One region of the Streptomyces sp. NPDC046215 genome, then DNA from elsewhere that is predicted to be linked to it. Evidence: riboswitches for the same ligand, from Rfam matches in the RefSeq annotation. Region 1 holds a riboswitch; the other holds the start of a gene.
What was found. Region 1 has a riboswitch for cobalamin ahead of ABZ951_RS25930 (ribonucleoside-diphosphate reductase subunit alpha). Riboswitches for the same ligand answer to the same signal wherever they lie in the genome.
Positions count from the first base shown of each region.

Region 2: it holds a riboswitch for cobalamin, as region 1 does, so the genes downstream of both, ABZ951_RS03110 (hypothetical protein) here and ABZ951_RS25930 (ribonucleoside-diphosphate reductase subunit alpha) in region 1, are expected to answer to the same signal.

Region 1 is NZ_JBEYZW010000074.1:704-5,811, reverse strand. It holds gene ABZ951_RS25940 (DUF3311 domain-containing protein) at 1-105, shown strand, start outside; gene mctP (monocarboxylate uptake permease MctP) at 102-1,727, shown strand; cobalamin riboswitch at 1,929-2,087, shown strand; gene ABZ951_RS25930 (ribonucleoside-diphosphate reductase subunit alpha) at 2,242-4,623, shown strand; gene ABZ951_RS25925 (ribonucleotide-diphosphate reductase subunit beta) at 4,623-5,108, shown strand, end outside.
Region 2 is NZ_JBEYZW010000004.1:130,423-135,530, forward strand. It holds gene ABZ951_RS03100 (ATP-grasp domain-containing protein) at 1-174, opposite strand, end outside; gene ABZ951_RS03105 (cysteine synthase family protein) at 171-1,193, opposite strand; gene ABZ951_RS03110 (hypothetical protein) at 1,190-2,140, opposite strand; cobalamin riboswitch at 2,271-2,496, opposite strand; gene ABZ951_RS03115 (SpoIIE family protein phosphatase) at 2,802-5,108, shown strand, end outside.

The DNA.
Region 1 (5,108 bases):
TGGTACCAGATGCTGTGGGTCCTGCTGTCGACCGGCCTCACCGTCGTCGCCTATCTGATCGTCCGGCGGCACGAGCGGACCCGCAAGGCGGGTGAGCGGCGATGAAGGACGGCGTGAACGGCGTGGCACTCGCCGTCTTCATTTTCTTCTTCCTGGTCGTCACGGTGATGGGCTTCGTCGCTTCCAAGTGGCGGCGCGCGGAGAACGCGGACAGCCTCGACGAGTGGGGGCTCGGCGGCCGCTCGTTCGGCACCTGGGTCACCTGGTTCCTGCTCGGCGGCGACCTCTATACGGCTTACACCTTCGTGGCCGTCCCGGCGGCGATCTACGCGGGCGGTGCGGCGGGCTTCTTCGCGGTGCCGTACACGATCCTGTGCTACCCGCTGGTCTTCACCTTCCTCCCCCGGCTGTGGTCGGTCTCGCACAAGCACGGCTACGTGACGTCGTCGGACTTCGTCCGCGGGCGCTTCGGGTCCAAGGGGCTGTCGCTGGCGCTGGCGCTGACCGGCATCCTCGCGACGATGCCGTACATCGCGCTCCAGCTCGTCGGCATCCAGGCCGTGCTGGACGTCCTCGGGGTCGGCGGTGGCTCGAACTGGTTCATGAAGGACCTGCCGCTGCTCATCGCCTTCGGCGTGCTGGCGGCCTACACCTATTCGTCGGGGCTGCGGGCGCCCGCGCTGATCGCCTTCGTCAAGGACGCGCTGATCTACATCGTGATCATCGTGGCGATCATCTACATCCCGATCAAGCTGGGCGGCTTCGACAACATCTTCGCCAGCGCGAACGACGCGTTCTCGGTGAAGAACCCCGAGACGGGCAAGCCGCGCGGCTCGCTGGTGAGCGGTCCGGACGCGCAGTGGGCGTACGCGACGCTCGCCCTCGGCTCGGCGATGGCGCTCTTCCTCTACCCCCACTCGGTGACGGCGGTGCTCTCCAGCCGGAGCCGGAACGTCATCCGCCGCAACACCACGATTCTGCCCCTGTACTCGCTGATGCTGGGTCTGCTGGCGATGCTCGGCTTCATGGCGCTCGCCGCGGGGGTCAAGGTCAAGAACGGGCAGCTGGCCATCCCGCAGCTGTTCGAGGACATGTTCCCGGACTGGTTCACGGGCGTGGCCTTCGCGGCGATCGGGATCGGCGCGCTGGTGCCGGCGGCGATCATGTCGATCGCGGCCGCGAACCTCTTCACGCGGAACATCTACAAGGACTTCCTCAAGCCCGACGCCTCCCCCGCGCACGAGGCCAAGGTCTCCAAGCTGGCCTCGCTGCTGGTAAAGGTGGGCGCGCTGGTCTTCGTCCTCACCATGGACAAGACGGTGGCGATCAATTTCCAGCTGCTGGGCGGGATCTGGATCCTGCAGACCGTCCCGGCGCTGGTGGGCGGGCTCTTCACCCGCTGGTTCCACCGGTGGGCGCTGCTGGGCGGCTGGGCGGCCGGAATGGCCTACGGCACCTGGCGGGCCTATGACACGCCGAGCGCCACTCAGGACCATTTCGGTAATACCAACCTGATTCCGCTTATTGGGGAGAAGGGGTATATCGGGCTGACCGCGTTCGCGCTCAATGTGATCGTCGTCATCGCGGCGACCTTCGTCCTGAAGGCCCTCAAGGCGCCCGACGGCGTGGACCAGACCAAGGCCGCGGACTACACCGCGGACATCGGCGATCCGGGTGTGGCGCAGGAGCTGCCCCCGGCGACGGCCGGCGCGCCGGGCGGTCATTAGACCGCCGTCAGGCAAGCCCCCGAACCGACCCCGGCGGGCCCTGGAAGAGCCCTGGACGGGCTCCGGAGGGCGCGCCGACCCCGCCGGTCACCCAGGGCCGCCGCACCCCCTCGAAGGGGGCGCGGCGGCCCTCTGCCATGCCCCCGATCCGCGCGCTCTGTTAGCACATTCCACCCCACACCCTTACCGTGCGACACAAGATGTGGTGGTGCGTGCGACGGTCAGCACTAGATGTATGCTCGTCCTCGCTGTCGTCGCAGGGGAATCCGGTGGAAATCCGGAACTGTCCCGCAACGGTGTATGTATGCCGTTATTTCGCATGCAGGAGTCCGAGTACCTGCCGGCAGCACGCCCACCGCCGAATCCCCTTTTCGGCACCGGGCGTTTTGTATTCGTCCGGGCCCCGCGGGTTGGGCCGATGGACGCTGCGAGCATGCCCTGATGCACGAGGCTGCCCGTACGCGCCCGTCGCGCGCCTCCCGCCCGGCCCCTTGCCGAGCGAGGGAGAGCCTCAGTGACCATCGCGCCCGCCGATCCGGTCTCAGCGTCCGTGGAAGCGACCGGCGGCCCCGGGACCGCGCTGCTGCGCACCCTGACCGACCTCACCGCCGATCTGCCCGCCACCGACCCGGGCAAGGTCGCCGCCGCCGCGCTGCGGGGCCGCCACCCGGGCTCGGACGAGGCCGAGTTGCGGTCCCTGGCCACCGAGGCCGCCGCCGGCCTGATCTCGGAGGAGCCCCAGTACTCCCGGCTCGCCGCGCGACTGCTCACCCGCGCCATCGCCGACGAGGCCGCCGGACAGGGCGCGACGTCCTTCTCCGCCTCCGTCGCGGTCGGCCACGCCGAGGGCCTGATCGCCGACGAGACGGCCGCGTTCGTCGCGACCCACGCCGCGCGCCTGGACTCCCTCGTCGAGAAGGCCCTGGCCGACGGCGCCGACGACCGCTTCGGCTACTTCGGCCTGCGCACGCTGCACAGCCGCTACCTGCTGCGCCACCCCATCACCCGCCAGGTCGTCGAGACCCCGCAGCACTTCCTGCTGCGCGTGGCCTGCGGCCTCGCCGAGGACCACTCGACTCGGGCCCTGGACGACGTGGCCGAGCTCTACCGGCTCACCAGCACGCTCTCCTACCTGCCGTCCTCCCCCACGCTCTTCAACTCCGGCACCCGCCACCCGCAGATGTCGTCCTGCTACCTGCTGGACTCGCCGCTGGACGAGCTGGACTCGATCTACGACCGCTACCACCAGGTGGCGCGCCTGTCGAAGCACGCCGGCGGCATCGGCCTCTCCTACAGCCGCATCCGCTCGCGCGGCTCGCTGATCCGCGGCACCAACGGCCACTCCAACGGCATCGTGCCGTTCCTGCGCACGCTGGACGCCTCCGTCGCCGCCGTCAACCAGGGCGGCCGGCGCAAGGGCGCGGCCTGTGTCTACCTGGAGACCTGGCACGCGGACATCGAGGAGTTCCTGGAGCTCCGCGACAACACCGGTGAGGAGGCCCGCCGCACGCACAACCTCAACACCGCGCACTGGATCCCGGACGAGTTCATGCGCCGCGTCGAGGCCGACGCCGACTGGTCGCTGTTCTCCCCGGCCGACACGCCCGAGCTGGTCGACCTGTGGGGCGACGAGTTCGACGCCGCGTACCGCAAGGCCGAGGCCGACGGCAAGGCGATCAAGACGATCCCCGCGCGTGTGCTGTACTCCCGGATGATGCGCACCCTCGCGCAGACCGGCAACGGCTGGATGACGTTCAAGGACGCCTCCAACCGCACCGCGAACCAGACCGCCGAGCCCGGCAAGGTCGTCCACTCCTCGAACCTCTGCACGGAGATCCTTGAGGTCACCGACGACGGCGAGACGGCCGTCTGCAACCTCGGTTCGGTGAACCTGGCGCAGCACCTCGGCTCCGACGGCGAGATGGACTGGGAGAAGCTGGACCGCACGGTCCGCACTGCCGTGACCTTCCTCGACCGCGTCGTGGACATCAACTTCTACCCGACCGAGCAGGCCGGGAACTCCAACAGCCGCTGGCGCCCGGTGGGCCTGGGCCTCATGGGTCTCCAGGACGTCTTCTTCCGGCTGCGCCTGCCCTTCGACTCGGCCGAGGCGAAGGAGCTGTCCACCCGGATCTCCGAGCGCATCATGCTCGCGGCGTACGAGGCGTCCGCCGATCTGGCCGAGCGGCACGGCCCGCACCCGGCGTGGTCCGCGACCCGCACCGCGCGCGGCGTGCTGCACCCGGACCACTACCCGAACGCCGAGCAGCGCTGGGCCGACCGCTGGGACGCGCTGCGCGCCCGCATCGCGAAGACGGGCATGCGCAACTCGCTGCTGCTCGCCATCGCGCCGACGGCCACCATCGCCTCCATCGCGGGTGTGTACGAATGCATCGAGCCGCAGGTCTCCAACCTCTTCAAGCGCGAGACGCTCTCCGGTGAGTTCCTCCAGGTCAACACCTACCTGGTGGAGGACCTGAAGAAGCTCGGCGTGTGGGACCGCACCACGCGGGACGCCATGACGGACGCCAACGGCTCGATCCAGGACATGAACTGGATCCCCAAGGAGGTGCGCGACCTCTACCGCACCGCCTGGGAGATCCCGCAGCGCGCCCTGATCGACATGGCCGCGGCCCGTACGCCGTACCTGGACCAGAGCCAGTCGCTGAACCTCTTCATGGCCTCGCCCACCATCGGCAAGCTCAGCTCGATGTACGCGTACGCCTGGAAGCAGGGCATCAAGACGACGTACTACCTGCGCTCGCGCCCGGCCACCCGGATCGCCCGCTCGGCCGGCGCCGCCGCCACCATCCCCGTGCAGCAGGCCCCCGTCCCCGACGCGGACGCCGTCGCCTGCTCCCTTGAGAACCCCGAGTCCTGCGAGGCATGCCAGTAATGTCGTCCGAACAGAAGAACCTGCTCGACCCCGGGTTCGAGCTGACGCTGCGCCCGATGCGGTACCCGGACTTCTACGACCGCTACCGCGACGCGATCAAGAACACCTGGACCGTCGAGGAGGTCGACCTCCACTCGGACGTCGCCGACCTCGCCAAGCTGTCCCCGGGCGAGCAGCACATGATCGGCCGCCTGGTCGCGTTCTTCGCGACCGGTGACTCGATCGTGGCGAACAACCTCGTCCTGACGCTGTACAAGCACATCAACTCCCCCGAGGCGCGGCTGTACCTGTCGCGGCAGCTCTTCGAGGAGGCCGTGCACGTCCAGTTCTATCTGACGCTGCTGGACACCTACCTGCCCGACCCGGAGGACCGCGCCGCGGCCTTCGACGCGGTGGAGAACATCCCGTCCATCCGGGAGAAGGCCCAGTTCTGCTTCAAGTGGATCAATGAGGTCGAGAAGCTGGAGCGGCTGGAGACGAAGGCC
Region 2 (5,108 bases), on a different contig from region 1:
GTCGAAGGTGTCGGTCTCCACCACGTCGACGGCGCCGGCGGGAAGGCGCTCCAACTCGTAGGCGTAGAAGGAGGGGTCACTGGTGAGCAGGCGCAGGCGTTCGCCCAGCCGGTCGGCGGCGCGCGCCAGGTGTCCGAGTCCGAAGGTGAGGGATTCCAGGCAGACCACGCTCATGCGGCCGGCTCCTTCCGGTGCGACGGCCAGGGGCTTCGGTTCCACTCCATCGTGGACCAGGGCATGGACATCTCCCCGGGGCTGCCGACTTCGGCCGGTTTGAGCGCGGTGAGGTCCGCGGCCTCCCTGTGCCGGGCGTACACGCGCTCCACGTAGCGGTGGCCGGTGTCGGCGCCGATCACCAGATGGAGCCGGTCGGGCCGGCGGCCGGCTTCGTACGTGGCGGTGAGGTAGGCGGCGCCGGTGGACAGCCCGGCGAAGACGGCGTGCTCGCGCAGCAGGGCGACCGTGCCGGACATGGCGTGGGTGAAGTCCATCCAGTGGACGGCGTCGTAGAGGTGGTGGCGGACGTTGTCGAAGACGATCGAGGACCCGATGCCGGCGATGATCGCCTCCGGGTCGTCGTGGTCCTGGCTGCCGAAGGTGACGCTGCCGAACGGCTGCACCCCGACCAGCCGGACGGAGGGGTCGCGGCGGCGCAGGTGTTCCGCGAGCCCGCCGGTGGAGGCCCCGGACCCGACGCCGCCGACGACGGTCAGCGAGCGGCCCGGCAGCGCCGCGGCCACCGCGTCCGCGACCTCCTGGTAGCCCAGGTAGTGGATGTCGTCGTGGTACTGGCGCATCCAGTGGAAGGCGGGCTGCTCGGCGAGGGTTTCCCGCACCCGGCGCACCCGTAACTCCTGGTCGAGTTTGAGGTTCCGCGACGGTCTGACCTGCTCGACCGTCGCGCCGAGGATCTCCAGTTGCGCGAGTGTCGTGGCGTCGACCGTGGTCGAGGCCACGATGTGGCACCGCAGGCCGTAGCGGTGGCAGGCGAGCGCCAGAGCGTAGGCGTAGATGCCGCTGGAGCTGTCGATCAGGGTCTGTCCGGGGCGGACGGTGCCGCGGTCGAGCAGCCGCCGGACGGCCGCGAGCGCCGAGTAGATCTTCATCGACTCGAACCTCAACAGGACCATGCCGTCCGCCAGCCGGACGAGATCGGGGACCTTGAGGGCATCGGCTATGTGGGGGTGGATCACGCGTAGCCTCCCTGGGCGAAGGAGCACTGGTGGCCGAGTGAGTGGAAGAAGGCGGACAGTTCGCCCTTCACGGCGGGGCCGGGGCGACGGGCGAACAGGTAGCCGATGAGGGAGCCGGTATGGGCGACGAAGAGGCCGTCCGCCGTGAACTCCTCGCGGTGGGCCAGTACGGCTTCGAAGGTGCGCTTGGGCAGCACCGCCTGGGACAGGACGGCACTGAAGGTCGCCGCCCGGGCCACGGCTGCCGGATCGCCGGAGGCGAAGCCCTTGAGGAGGTCCGTCAGGCACCGCTCGTACTCCGCCCCGTACCGCCGGTAGTGCCGCAGGAGCAGCGGGGTCACGGCGGCGGTGTCCACCGTGCCCGGCTCCGTCACGAAGGCGGTGTAAAAGCCGATGCCGGTGCCCAGGCGCCGTACGACACGGTGCCGGCCGCTCAGATGGAGCGCGAACTCGTCGAGGAAGACGCTGTCGGCCCGCTCGATCGCCGACAGGACGCGGAGGACGATGCCGGCGTCGTACGGCAGGGAGAAGAGGTGGAACAGGCAGCGCAGCGTCGCCACGATGTCGGCCGTGGAACTGGCCATCCCCACGCCGACGCTCAGGTCCGAGTGGGTGCTCCAGTGACCGGGCGGCAGCGTCAGCCCCAGGTGCCCCAGGAAGAGGCGGGCGGCCGTCGCCGCCTTCTCGCCGAGCGGTGGCGCGCCCGCCGTGCCGGCCCCTTGCGTGTAGTACACCCACGAGTGGCGGTCCACGGGGAACGACACCAGAGCGATGTCCGGATCGGCGCCCGGGCGCAGCGGGCCCTGGTAGAGCTCGCCCAGTGTGCCGTGGCAGACGCCCGAGGCGACCCGGGCCGGGCTGCCGGGGCGTGCCGCCGGCGTCGGACACGGCGGGGCGGCGGGATCCGGACCGGCCACCGGGCCGTGCGAGCGGTGCCTCTCGGTCACGGACATGCCTCCCTCGTCGCCCCCGGCCCGAGGAAGGACCGGTGAGCGAGAGGGCGGCCGCGCCTGGCACTCGCGCCGCTCCGCCTGCACCGCCGACCCAGCCCTCGAGGTCACCCGTGAACACCGCGTGCGGTCGCACGCGCGCAGTGGCAGGTCTTCGGACTCGCGGGCGCGTCGGCCGGTCCCTTCCGGCAACACCTACTGGCCGTCGCTTCCCGGACACCCCTGGACGGGGCCCAGTGCCGTTGACGGCGTTCGTTCCCACTCACCGCTGCGGGACAGCTCCGGATTCCCACCGGATTCCCTCTTGCGACGCGCCACAGGCCGTGGCGCGAACCGACTGCGCTCATCAGCGTAGAGGCGCTCACGTCGCCGCAACAGAGTGGCCTCGATCGTTGTCTTGTTGTCGCTGGTAAAGGGGCGACAGTGCCTCGAAGTGATGAATCTCGAGGAGAACGCGGGGCCGGTCCCCGGCGATCCTGCCGCCCGAAAGCCCGGAATGGCCGGGTTCGCCGGTGGACGTGACGGCACATCGGTGCGTACCCTTCGGGTCCGGTCCGCCGCTGTTTCCGCAAGCCCGGCGTGTGTTGCTCCCCCGGGCCGGTGACCGGCGCCCGTGCAGCCGGCCCCGGCGGCTGCCGCCTATGACATCCTCAGTGACGTGACGAGCGAACCTGTCGAGGACGAGGAGTCCGGCGTCGCACCCGACGTCGTCGCGCTGGCCAAGGTCGTGGCCGCGTTGCGCGCCGAGAACGAGCGCCTGCACCGCCAGACGTCCACCGCGGCCGTGCTGGAGCGTGCCAAGGGCATCCTGATGGCACAGTCGGGGTGCTCGGCCGCGGAAGCGCACGCGGAGCTGACGCGGCGGGCGCGAGCCGACGGCCGCACGCTGACCGAGGAGTGCTGGCTCGCGCTCGGTGGCATCCCGCAGGCGGCGCACCCGCCCTTCGTGCCCGCCCAGGGCGTCTTGGACCTTCCCGCCGTTCCGGAGAAGGGTTCCCCGGCGCCGCACCGACCCGCACGCCACGGCCCGGCCCCCTCCACCGGCCGAGCCGGGCAGGTGCGGGAATCCGGCACGGAGCCGTGCGCGCCCTCGCGCACCGCACTCCTCGGCGACCTCGGCAGGGCCCTCACCGGCGCCACCTGCCCGCAGGACGTCGCGGAACGGCTGCTGGAGCACCTGGCCGGGCCCCCGGTCCGGGCCGACGCCGTCCTCCTCTTCTCCCGCACCGCGCACGACGCCCTGGAGCTCGCCGGGCACGCCGGCACCGGGGCCGCGGTCGCGGCGCAGTGGCGGTCCGTGCCCCCCATCGGCGGCATCGCCGCCCTGGACGCCGTCCGCCGCGGCGAAGCCGTGTGGCTGGAGGACCCGGCGCAGGACGCGCGGCGCTACCACCTGATCGGGCAGCCGCCGCAGAGGTGGCGCACCCGCGCCTGGCTCCCGGTCACCACCGGCGACAGGGTCACCGCGGCCCTCGGCGTCCTGCGCACGGTGGACGCCCCCTTCGGCGAGGACGTGCGCGAGCTGCTGCGGTCTGTCGCCCGGCTGTGCGCCGGGAGCCTCCGCGCGGGGGGCGTGCGCCCGGGGCCGCGCCTGCTGAACGGACGACCCGGCCCGTCCAGGTGGTCAGAGAGATCCGGGGCCCCGGAGGCGTCCGGATGGTGCGCGCCGGGCGGGCCCGAAGCGGGCACGGTCGCACTCGTCCAGGCGGTCTTCGACGTCCTTCCGGGCCCCGCCGTCCTCCTCACCCCCGTGCGGTCACCGGCGGGTGACGTCGAGGACTTCCGCATCGACGCCGCCGCGCCGCAGTCCGTCGACGTCGCCGGCCGGCGCGGCCGCACACTGGTCGGGCTGCGGATCCTGGAGTGCTACCCCACCGTGGCCGGCGCCGACGTCTGGCAGGGCTACCTGCGGACGCTCACCACGGGGACGCCGTACGAGGGCGAGCCCTTCGCCTACGAGGAGGTCGTCGCCGGCCTGCGGCAGCGCTCCGTCTACTCCGTCCGTGCGGTGAAACTCGGTGACGCCCTCGTGGTCACCTGGGTGGCCCACGACGACGCCGCCCGGCAGCAGGCCCTCCTGGCCGACCTCCAGCGGCTCGGCAACCTCGGGTGGACGGACTGGAACCTCGTCACGGGCGCCATCACCTGGTCACCCCAGGTCCACGCCGTCCTCGACCGGGACCCGGAAGAGGGCCCGCTGCCGCTCGACGCCTTCCCCCGGGACGTCCTGCCCGAGGACGCCCCGGACTTCACCCGCGCGCTCCGAAGACTCCTGGACGCGGCCACCCCCCTCGATCGCCACGTCCGGATCACGACGCGGGGCGGTGTCCGGCACCTGCGGGTCGTCGCCGAGGCGGTGCCGGACGCCCACGGCACCCCCGTCGAAGTGCACGGCTTCGTCCAGGACGTCACAGCGCAGCGCGCCGCCGAACTGGCCCTGACGGAGACCCGCCAGGCCGTCCTGGCCCAGCGCAACGTCCTCCAGGCGGAACGAACGGTCGCCGCCCGCTTGCAGCACGCTCTGCTGCCGCTGCCCGGGCAGTCGCTGCACCTGGCCGATCTGCGCGTCGACGTCGCCTACCTGCCCTCCCACGATGACCTCAACGTGGGCGGCGACTGGTACAGCGCCGTCGACATGCCCGGCGGCGTGCTCTTCGCGGTCGGCGACGTGGCCGGACACGGCATCGACGCGGTGGCCACGATGGCCCAGCTGCGGTTCACGGCCAAGGGCATGGTCGTCACCGGCTCGTCGCTCACCGGCGCGCTGCACCGGCTCAACACCCTGCTCCTGCACACCCGCGACCACCATGCCACCGCCACCCTCGTGCTCGGCCGCTACGACCCCGCCGAGCGCTGCCTGACCTGGGTCCAGGCGGGCCACCCGCCACCCCTGCTCGTGCGCCACGGGAAGGCGGAGTTCCTCTCCGCGCCCGACGGCATACTGCTCGGCGCCTCGCTGCGGCCC